3 regions of the Desulfosporosinus sp. BICA1-9 genome follow, and region 1 is predicted to be linked to each of the others. Evidence: riboswitches for the same ligand, from Rfam matches in the RefSeq annotation. Region 1 holds a riboswitch; each other region holds the start of a gene.
What was found. A riboswitch is a leader RNA that binds a small molecule or an ion and turns the genes downstream of it on or off. The one in region 1 is predicted to bind thiamine pyrophosphate.
Positions count from the first base shown of each region.

Region 2: another riboswitch for thiamine pyrophosphate. It lies ahead of thiS (sulfur carrier protein ThiS); the one in region 1 lies ahead of JL57_RS24845 (thiamine-binding protein).
Region 3: another riboswitch for thiamine pyrophosphate. It lies ahead of thiD (bifunctional hydroxymethylpyrimidine kinase/phosphomethylpyrimidine kinase); the one in region 1 lies ahead of JL57_RS24845 (thiamine-binding protein).

Region 1 covers NZ_JUEE01000202.1:19,031-22,310, forward strand. Annotated here, with positions in the region: gene feoB (ferrous iron transport protein B) at 1-1,214, opposite strand, end outside; gene JL57_RS24840 (FeoA family protein) at 1,296-1,562, opposite strand; TPP riboswitch at 1,831-1,935, shown strand; gene JL57_RS24845 (thiamine-binding protein) at 2,047-2,337, shown strand; gene JL57_RS24850 (ABC transporter permease) at 2,340-3,104, shown strand; gene JL57_RS24855 (ABC transporter substrate-binding protein) at 3,141-3,280, shown strand, end outside.
Region 2 covers NZ_JUEE01000154.1:80,588-83,867, reverse strand. Annotated here, with positions in the region: gene thiE (thiamine phosphate synthase) at 1-20, opposite strand, end outside; gene thiH (2-iminoacetate synthase ThiH) at 17-1,147, opposite strand; gene JL57_RS19615 (thiazole synthase) at 1,151-1,945, opposite strand; gene thiS (sulfur carrier protein ThiS) at 1,959-2,159, opposite strand; TPP riboswitch at 2,293-2,393, opposite strand; gene JL57_RS19605 (DUF6506 family protein) at 2,599-2,907, opposite strand.
Region 3 covers NZ_JUEE01000247.1:111-3,390, reverse strand. Annotated here, with positions in the region: gene thiM (hydroxyethylthiazole kinase) at 1-103, opposite strand, end outside; gene cytX (putative hydroxymethylpyrimidine transporter CytX) at 85-1,299, opposite strand; gene thiD (bifunctional hydroxymethylpyrimidine kinase/phosphomethylpyrimidine kinase) at 1,296-2,099, opposite strand; TPP riboswitch at 2,194-2,307, opposite strand; partial or broken gene JL57_RS30385 (diguanylate cyclase) at 2,473-3,280, opposite strand, start outside.

The sequences.
Region 1 (3,280 bases):
GCAGCCCGCGCTAAATAACCACTGTCCTGCATAAACGAAAAAAGGGCAAAGAATATGGCGATTTGAGGCACAAAGGCTAAAACGGCACCAACTCCAGCAAAGATCCCATCTCTTACTAAACTTTGCATAAATTCTGGAGCCTGAACCCATTGTAGCCAGCCCACCATCACCTCGGCAACCCAGGCCATGCCAAGTGAAACTGCTCCCCCTATAGGCGCACTGGCAATAAAGGACATCCAAAAAACGACTGTTAAGACGACTAACATAATCGGATAACCCCAAAATGGAGAAAGAATCCAACGATCTAGTCTATCTGTAAAGGTAGGTTTAGCTGGATTCTCGTGCTTCCTAAACTGCGGTAAAATTGCCGAAATATATTGGTACTTAGCATCCGCAATGGCCATTTCAAAATGGTCCTTAGTCCAGCCCTCTCTCTCATAGTCCTGCAGCAAAGACTCCCCTGGAAGAGGAGTCGATTCTTGTAGTTCGTAATTAACTGCCTCTCCAAGATCACAGCAAGCATCCCTGCTCTTACCTATTGGCAACTTTCCAGAATTTATCTTCCACGTTTGCCCAATTTCCGGATCTCTCTCCAGACGTTTTATAGCTAACCAGCGCAATGGGTACCTCGTGACCCATAGAGTATCTACCAATAACGCTTCCATTGCGAGAATCTTTTGTTCAAGTACTTTCGGATAACTGACCTCATTCGGTAGAGGGTCGTTTTCCAGCTTTCCAACCCGAATGGCTTCCGTTAAGAACTCCTCAATTCCTTTTCCTTTGGCTGCAACAATTTCGACGACTGGAACATTTAAGGCTAATGCCAAATTTGAAGACTCAATCGTAATTCCTGCAGACTGAGCCAAATCCAGCATATTTAAACCGATCACCACACGAGGCACTAGTTCAAGGATTTGAAGAACTAAATAGAGGTTACGCTCAATATTTGAAGCATCAACCATAGCCATAACAACATCTGGTTTTTCGCGAATAATATATTCACGCGTTATAATCTCTTCTTGTGAGTATGCGGTCAAACTGTAGGTTCCTGGTAAATCAATCAGCTCTATTTCCTGGCTGGCTCTTTTGACGACACCTGACTTGCGTTCAACCGTCTTACCAGCCCAATTTCCGACCTGTTGGTTCGAGCCCGTTAAAGCATTAAATACAGTACTCTTACCTACATTGGGATTTCCAATAAGCGCAATTTTCATGTCCAGCCGCCTCCCCCCTCTGAGCATATGTATGTCCAAGCGGCATCATCACGTTTTAACTTTATTATAAATCGTTTGAATTTATCGACTTGCTAATAAAGGGTCATAACATTTGGGATCTTTTTTACTTACAACAATTTTAGCACATTCTGCACGGCGCATTGCTAAATAATACCCTTTCAGCCGAACTTGAAGCGGACCACCGAAAGGAGCTTGACGAACAACTTCTAATTCGACACCTGGAACAATACCCATATCCATCATCCGGCGACGCAAAGCTCCTCCGCCATCAATGCGCTCCACACGTGCCCATTCACCTGTTTTTAAGTCTCCCAAAAAGCGCTCCATCGTCATCCCTCCTCACGGAAATGATAATCACTCTCACCTTAAGTCGAATAATAACTGAGAATATATCTCATTTATTCTAGAATACTCTTCTTTCTAGTTACTGTCAATATATATTCTCTGAAGTACAACGTAAATTTCTCTACTTTTAATAACCAATCTCAGGATTTGCAAGCTTCAACGAGTGGGGCGCTAAGGCAAATAGCGCAAGTAATATTGGGAAATTATAGATTGCGCCGCAACAATCATTATGTTAGAATGACATAAATTAATATGGTAACAGGGGAGCTAGAACTTATGGCTGAGAGGGGCAATCTGCCCGACCCTTAACCTGATCTGGGTAATGCCAGCGTAGGGAGGGTTGAGAATAAGTACGCCGCATTACATGCGGTATTTTTTATGTACTAATCAGACTCCCATGCCGCTATGCGGCACCACTAACAGACTCTCTCACGAAAAACTTGTTCATAAGAAGGAGGAAAAAACGATGGCAAAAATCATTATGGCCTTACAGGTTATCCCTAAAGTGGAGGAATCCCGCATTTACGAAGTTGTGGACGAGGCGATCAAAGTCATTGCCGCCAGTGGGGTTCCCTATGAAGTTGGTCCTATGGAGACAACAATGGAAGGCGAACCAGACCAGCTTTGGGCTATCATCAAAGAAGCTCAGGAAGCTTGCATTCGTGCTGGAGCCTCAAGAGTGATGGCCTACATTAAAATGGATTATGTCCCGAGTGGCTCAACGATTGCTGAAAAAATCGCTAAGTATCGAACATAATAATGGGTTGTCTGAAGTGGAAAGGGATTCCCGCCCTACTGTTCTTTCTCTTTTTTCTAGGGACATGGCAAATGGTAGTTACAATTGCGCAAGTTCCCCTCTGGCTTCTCCCCACCCCCGCTCAAATAGCCAAAGCCTTATGGGAGACTCGCCAACTAATCTGGATGCATACTCTGATTACTTTAGTTGAAACAACAGTTGGCTTTGCACTTGCCGTCGTCTTCAGCCTGATCACAGCAGGCGTGATGGTCCTATCCCCTTGGCTAAAACGCCTACTATATCCGTTTCTAATTATTTCACAGACGGTTCCACTGATAGCCGTTGCACCTCTTTTGATCCTTTGGCTGGGTTATGGACTTCTGCCTAAAATAATGATTGTCATTATCGTGTGTTTTTTCCCGGTTACTATCAGTCTAATCGAAGGACTAGAATTAACTGATGCTGACCTCCTAAATCTATTAAGAAGTATGGGGGCTTCCCGTTGGCAAATGTTTTATATTGTTCGTTGGCCTAACGCTCTTCCTTCCCTTTTTGCCGGCCTGAAAATCGCCGCTACCTATAGTGTCATGGGGGCCGTGATAGCAGAATGGTTGGGTTCCAGCTCGGGATTAGGAGTTTATCTGACGCGCTCTTCACACTCTTTTTTGACAGACCGTGTTTTTGCCGCAATTTTTACAATTACCGCCTTGAGTTTTCTTTATTACGCCCTCATTACCCTCCTTGCACGACTCGCATTACCGTGGATCCATAGCAAAAACCAAAGTTGATTAATAAAAGAAAATAATCATGAGGGAGATAATAGTATGAAAAAGCTGCTTGCTTTATTAATTATTCCTATTCTTATACTGTCAGGGTGCGGGGTCAAGTCTACATCACCCGCGACCTCCGCGACAGAGCCACTTACCTCAGTAACCTTAATGCTGGACTGGACTCCCAATACGAA
Region 2 (3,280 bases), on a different contig from region 1:
CCAGTCATTAAATGGTTCATTGTGCTACAGCATTCCTTTCCCGCATATTCACCCAGTCACAAAAAGCTGGTAGATAGCCTTTGGCCCGGATCATTTGTACTACTTCCGGAACGGATCGTTCGTCAGCAATTTCAAATTGGGCACTGCCTACGTTGTCTGTCTCACTATAACCACCAACGGAAGTGAGAGCGCCGGCCGAGATTCGTGTAATTCCGAGGGGAAGCAAATTTTCCCGCATTTGCGGACTTTCTCGTGTGGACAAGGTAAGCCCAGCCCGAGGTAGAAACAATCGGTAAGCCAGAATAATTTGAACTAAAGCGGCATCCGTTACGGGAGTCGCAAATGAGCTAAAACTGCCGGCATAGGGCCTAAGGCGTGGTACTGAAATAGCTACTTCGACCCCGGGGTACTTTCTTTGCAAGTAGTCGGCATGGAGTGCTGAATAAAAGGCATCCCGCCGCCAGTCCGAGATACCTAAGAGCGCTCCGATGTTTATGGAGGAGATTCCAGCAGAACAGGCTCGCTCCGGTGCCTCCAAGCGGTAGTGATAATCCCGCTTTGGTCCGGAAGGGTGTACCAGAGCATAGGTGCTTTCCTGGTAGGTTTCTTGAAAAAGAGTGACAGAATCAACCCCCGCCTCGTACAAACGTCGGTATTCCTCAGTGGATAGGGGATACACTTCAAGTCCCAGTGAGGCAAACATTGGTCGTAAAGCACGGACGCATTGCTCGATGTAAGCGGGTCCGCTTTGTGAGCGGGATTCTCCCGTCAAGAGCAGCAAATGTTGCAGCCCAGTCGATGAGATGGCTTCACCTTCCTTTATAGCCTGTTCGACGCTTAGCTTGCACCGTACAATTTCGTTTCCAGCGTGGAAACTACAATACAGGCAGCTATTGCTACAAAAATTAGCAAGATATAAGGGAGTGAACAAACCGATCGTGCGGCCGAAATGGCGGATAGTTAAAGCTTGAGCCTTTTTGGCCATTGGCTCTAGGTATGGTTGGGCAGCTGGGGAAAGCAAGATCGCCAAATCTTCTGGGAGAACAGTTTCACGGGCTAACACCCGCTCTACGTCTACTCTGCTATAACTCGTCCAGATCGATTCTGGGAGCCTTTGTTGCCATTCAGTCTTTTGCTCGTAGAACATACGTTAACCCTCCTGCAAAAAACCAGTCAAGGGGGAAGACGCCTCGGCTGTTACTCGTCGTTCTCCCGGTCCAGCTAAATAGCCCAGCCGTCCTGCGGCTACGGCCAAGCGGAAGGCTTGGGCCATGAACACCGGATCTCCTGCTGTCGCAATTGCCGTATTTACAAGTACGGCAGCCGCTCCCATTTCCATGGCCTCTGCTGCCTCGGATGGTCGTCCGATGCCAGCATCGACAACAATCGGTAGGGAAATTTCCTCGATCAAAATCCGAATAAGTTCTTTGGTTTGTAAGCCACGGTTGCTTCCAATTGGTGACCCTAAGGGCATAATTGCTGCCGCGCCGGCATCCTGCAGACGCCTGGCTGCCCCCAAATCCGGGCTCATATAAGGAAGTACCACAAATCCATCGTTCGCGAGTTGTTCTGTGGCCCGAATCGTCTCCCAATTATCCGGCAAAAGGTAGCGTTGATCCTGTACAACCTCGATTTTAACCCAGTTCCCGCAGCCGGCAGCCTGAGCCAAGCGGGCGATTCGCACGGCTTCCTCAGCAGTGCGTGCACCGGAGGTATTCGGCAATAAAATGGTGTTCTGAGGTAAGTAATTTAGAATATTCTCCTGAGGGTTTTTCCAATCTACTCGGCGTAAAGCCATTGTTACCACCTGGGAGCCGCTAGCTTCCAGTACTCGGGGCACAATTTCATGAGACGAAAATTTACCGGTTCCTACGAACAGACGACTGAGTAAATTGACTCCTCCGATGAGTAAACTGTCATCCGATGGATTTATACCCTGTATGATATCGTTCACGGTATCAGCCACCTCCCATAAAAATTAAGATTTCCAAACTATCGCCATCACTTATTGCAGTACTTTGCCAGAGCTCTTGTTTTAGAATTTTCCCATTGAGCTCCACGACCCCAGCTTTTAGGGTCACAGCTTTGTTTTCGAGCAACTGGAATACGGTACATTCTGGGGTAAGCTCCTGCGCTTCACCGTTTAGAATAATCTGCAACAGACCATCCTCCTTTCATCTGTTCTTCATACCTTTTTGCTAAGGATTCCCGTCTCACTACCAAGGAACCAGGGAGGGTATAAACTAAAAAAAAATGAGAACTGCGGTAAGCAGTTCTCATTTATACTTCTATAAGCATAACGATTAGCTTCCCTCCGCTGGTATTAACCAGATCAGGTTCAAAGGGATCGAGTTTCCTCATCTCAGCCCCGAAGGGCGCCCCTAGCAAAAAGACGTATTTAGTTGTGAGTGGGCATTATTTGCCTGCGTTAGTATTACATCTATGCCATTATATAACTAAAAGAGTTAAGGTGTAAATATTGAATAAAGTATATTGAAAAATTTGAGTTTTTCTCTCGGGGAAATTGATTAGCTATGGTGTCAGGATTTCTAACGTGACAGTAAGAGTTTGATGAGTTATCCTTACAGCCCTTGGTGGCTAAGTTAAGAATAGATCATCTCCGCTTTTTCCGCTCAAACCGGGGTGACTATCAAATCGTACTGTACCCACTGGAATTTTCTGTTCTACAGCTTCAACGATCTTTGCCGTCCCAATGTTACCAAATCCTCCGCATAATTCCAACACCTGAACTCCTTCAGTAACCAGTTGTTGTGCAAGAATAACAGCTTCCTGATAATTTTGGACTCCCCGAATGAGTAGAGTAACCTGTGGAGTTTGAATATCTGCCTGATGTAGTGAAGGGTCGGCTTGAGGTGCAAGGAAAATAAAGGCGGCTTTTAATGACAATTAAATCACATCCTCTCCATACTAATTTATTTTTGGATTCACAGAGTAGAACGGAAAAACAAGTGCATACCTGTGATGACTATAATAAACATGCAATTCATATGCCAAGAAGTTTCATCCAATCGTGAGACTCCCACTTCTTGTAAGTGGGAGTGGTACCCCGTACTCTGCTTCGGTGACGAAAGCCTCCTTTCCCAATAGGACCGCTTGGCGGCGAAGGAAGTAGACTCCATCCTACGGCGCGATAGTATTCGTTAGTGGATCTGCGCCTTCGGCATAAGTCTATCCTACGCCGATAGGTATGCTTTTCGGGTTTGCGGCTACGGCGATACTCTCCACTGGATACTATCGTACTGGAGACTTACGTCACCGA
Region 3 (3,280 bases), on a different contig from region 1:
TCGCACAATCATTCACAGTGACATAGTTGGTAATATGGTGAATTAAGGGACTTTTTTCTTTAACAAGCCTTAGGTTTTCAAAGATTACTTCACGTATTTCCATTTAGCAGTCAACCTCCATGTTATAGAATGTAAGATGCTGATAATCAGCATCACAGGAATTGTAGAGCCCAGAACAAAGTCTAACTTGATAAACCTATAGTATAAAGCTGTACCCACTGCACAGAGGAGTAACGTACCCCAGTTTATCAAAAGCTCAGGTTGGATTTTCTTGTTCTTTAAAAGGAAATAATCCGTCAAGAGAATGGCAAATAAGGGCGCAAACACTGATCCAATGGCATAAAGAAAATGCTCATATTGCTCAATATTAACGATAATCGCAAGTCCGGTTCCAATCCCAGTCATGACCAAGGCAACCGTTTTCTCATTTAATTTAGGGAAAATGTTGAGAAATGTGACCCCAGCCGAATAAGCATCCAGGAAGGTAGTGGTTACCGTAGCCAAGACAATAATTCCTAAGGCTACAATACCGAGATTAGCTGCTAATAACATTGCGGCGGGATCAGCGTCCGAGGCGATGATCGCTGCGCCCAGGCCGATAATGTACATCCAACTGCTGCCAAAGAAGTATCCAAGCCAGCTGCCCCAGGCACCGTCTCTCCTTGACTTAGCAAAGCGTGTGTAGTCAGAGATCAATGGTAACCAGGATAAAGGCATGATTACAGCTAATTCTATACCAAAGCCAAAAGACATATCTCCGACAACCTGTTTGGTAAACAGTTCATGGTTGCTGAAAATGATAGTGCTCAAGATAATCGTTAACAAGAACAATAGCACCACAGCTATGTGGTTCGCCTTTTTCCAGCCGCTATCTTTTCCAAGCCATACCCAAATCATAATAAAGACTCCAATAATCAGACTCCAAACCGTCAGCTGATCAAATCCCCATAAGGTTTTGCTGATCTGGTTAACCGACCTGGCCCCGACGATTATCATCACAGCCGTCCAACCCAATAATTGTAAAACATTTAAAACAGAAAATAGATAGGAACCGTATTTTCCAAAGGAAATTCGAGTTGATACCAGGGCAGGAATGCGCTCATTAGTTCCGATGATTCCTGCTAACACCAAAAGTGAGGTTCCAACCAAGTGTCCAATCAGGATAGCCAAAACCCCCATTTTAAATCCTAGGGGAGCCAACAGCCCGCCGGTTAAAATTTCGGCGACTGAAATAGCTGCGCCAAACCAAAGGGTTGAAAAATTAAACATACTTAAATTATTTTTTGAAGCTATACTCACTCTATTAATCCTGCCTTTTTGTATAATGTGTAAAAGTGATGAGTCGGTCCTACGCCTTTTCCGATCGCTAAAGAATGTTGAATGGCAATTGTGATATATTCCTTGGCTAAGGAGACTGCTTGATTAAGGCTGTACCCCAACGCCAGATTTGCAGTGATTGCCGATGAAAGAGTACATCCTGTCCCATGAGTATTCTTAGTAGCAATCCTAACCGAGCTAAAATAACTAAATTCCTGACCGTCAAAGAGGATATCTACAGAGTCATCCTCTAAGTGTCCCCCCTTTAAAAGTACATTCTTAGCCCCCATCTGATAAATCACCTTAGCAGCCTCTTCCATTTGCTTTAGCGTGCCAATAGACCTTTTGGTCATGACCTCAGCCTCTGGAATATTAGGGGTGACGATCATTGCCATGGGCAATAATTCCCTACTCAAAGTTACTTCTGCCTCCGGGTTTAACAAGTGGTAACCGCTTTTAGACACCATGACTGGGTCTAAGACAATCCTTTGAGGCGCATAGTGTTTCAACTTTTCTGCAATCACCTCGATAGTTTGAACTTGGGAAACCATACCGATTTTCACTCCGTCGACCTCAATATCGTCGAAAACTGCTTCGATTTGTTGAGCAATGACCTCTCTTGAGATATCCTGAACAGCAAAAACTCCTTGGGTATTTTGGGCAGTGACTGCGGTTATTACGCTCATTCCATAGACACCATGAGCACAGAACGTTTTTAGATCAGCTTGAATCCCTGCTCCCCCACTAGAATCTGAACCAGCTATAGTAAGTACTTTTTTCACGGGTGACTACCTCCTCCATTATTAAATATTCTCTCTTTAAAAACTAAAAAGAGCACAGATCCCCAGAATAGGGTTTGTGCTCTTTCATCTTCATAAAAGAGTAAAAACTGCTTACCTACGCTGGCATTATCCAGATCAGGTTAAAAGGGTCTTAGACCTTATCGGGTCTAAATCTCAGCCAGCCTTTCTAGCTCCCCTGCCCACATCATATATATTTTGTTAAAAATAACATGGAAAATGTGATTAGTCAATCCTATCGGACACGATTTCTACACCGTTCTCTTAACTTGTCAGTTTTTCAGCTTCCTCTAATTCCCATACTACTCATTGAGTAGTATTTCCCTCGGGTTATGTTGATCCAGTAAAACCAATCTTAGCCTATCGGACGGATCGACGATTGATCGAAACTAAATACTTTAACAAATATAGGTACTAATTTTGGGTCAAATTGAAGCCCGCTGTTTGCCATCAATTCATTAAAAGCTTGCTCTTGGCTCATGGCTTTTCGATACGGACGATTACTTGTCATGGCATCGTAGGCATCCGCAATCGCCAGAATGCGGCACTCTAAGGGAATGTCGTTTTCCTTAAGTCCTAAAGGATAGCCCTGACCGTTCCACCATTCATGGTGTCTCAAAATGTGATCGGCAATGGGAAGCAGGTCCGGGGCAGATTGTGCAATCCGATGTCCAATCTCACTATGTCGCTGCATTTCCTTAAATTCTTCAAAGGTTAAACGCCCAGGCTTAAAAAGTATACGATCTGGAATACCCACTTTGCCGATATCATGAAATTGGGCCAACAATCGCAAATCTGCAAGAGTACGCTCGGCTAATCCCATTGCTTCTCCAAGGGTTAGGACTATGTCTTGCAGACGATCGGCATGCCCTTCCGTGATAAAATCTCTAGCCTCTAAAGCTTTCATAAGTGCCTGAACTATGGCACTGCGGGTACTTTTACTTCGATGTAGTTTTTCCCGATACATGCCATCATCAGCTTCTTTAAAGACCATATCAACATTCACATTCGTTTTCTCACTTACAGCAGATCCTATAGATAAGCTAAGTGGAAACTCTAAATTCTCGCTATTGTACTCCTCAACAGCCTTACGAATTCTATAACAAGCTTGTTCCACAATTTTCAGGTCACTTTTTGGCAAAAGGATGGCAAATTCATCTCCG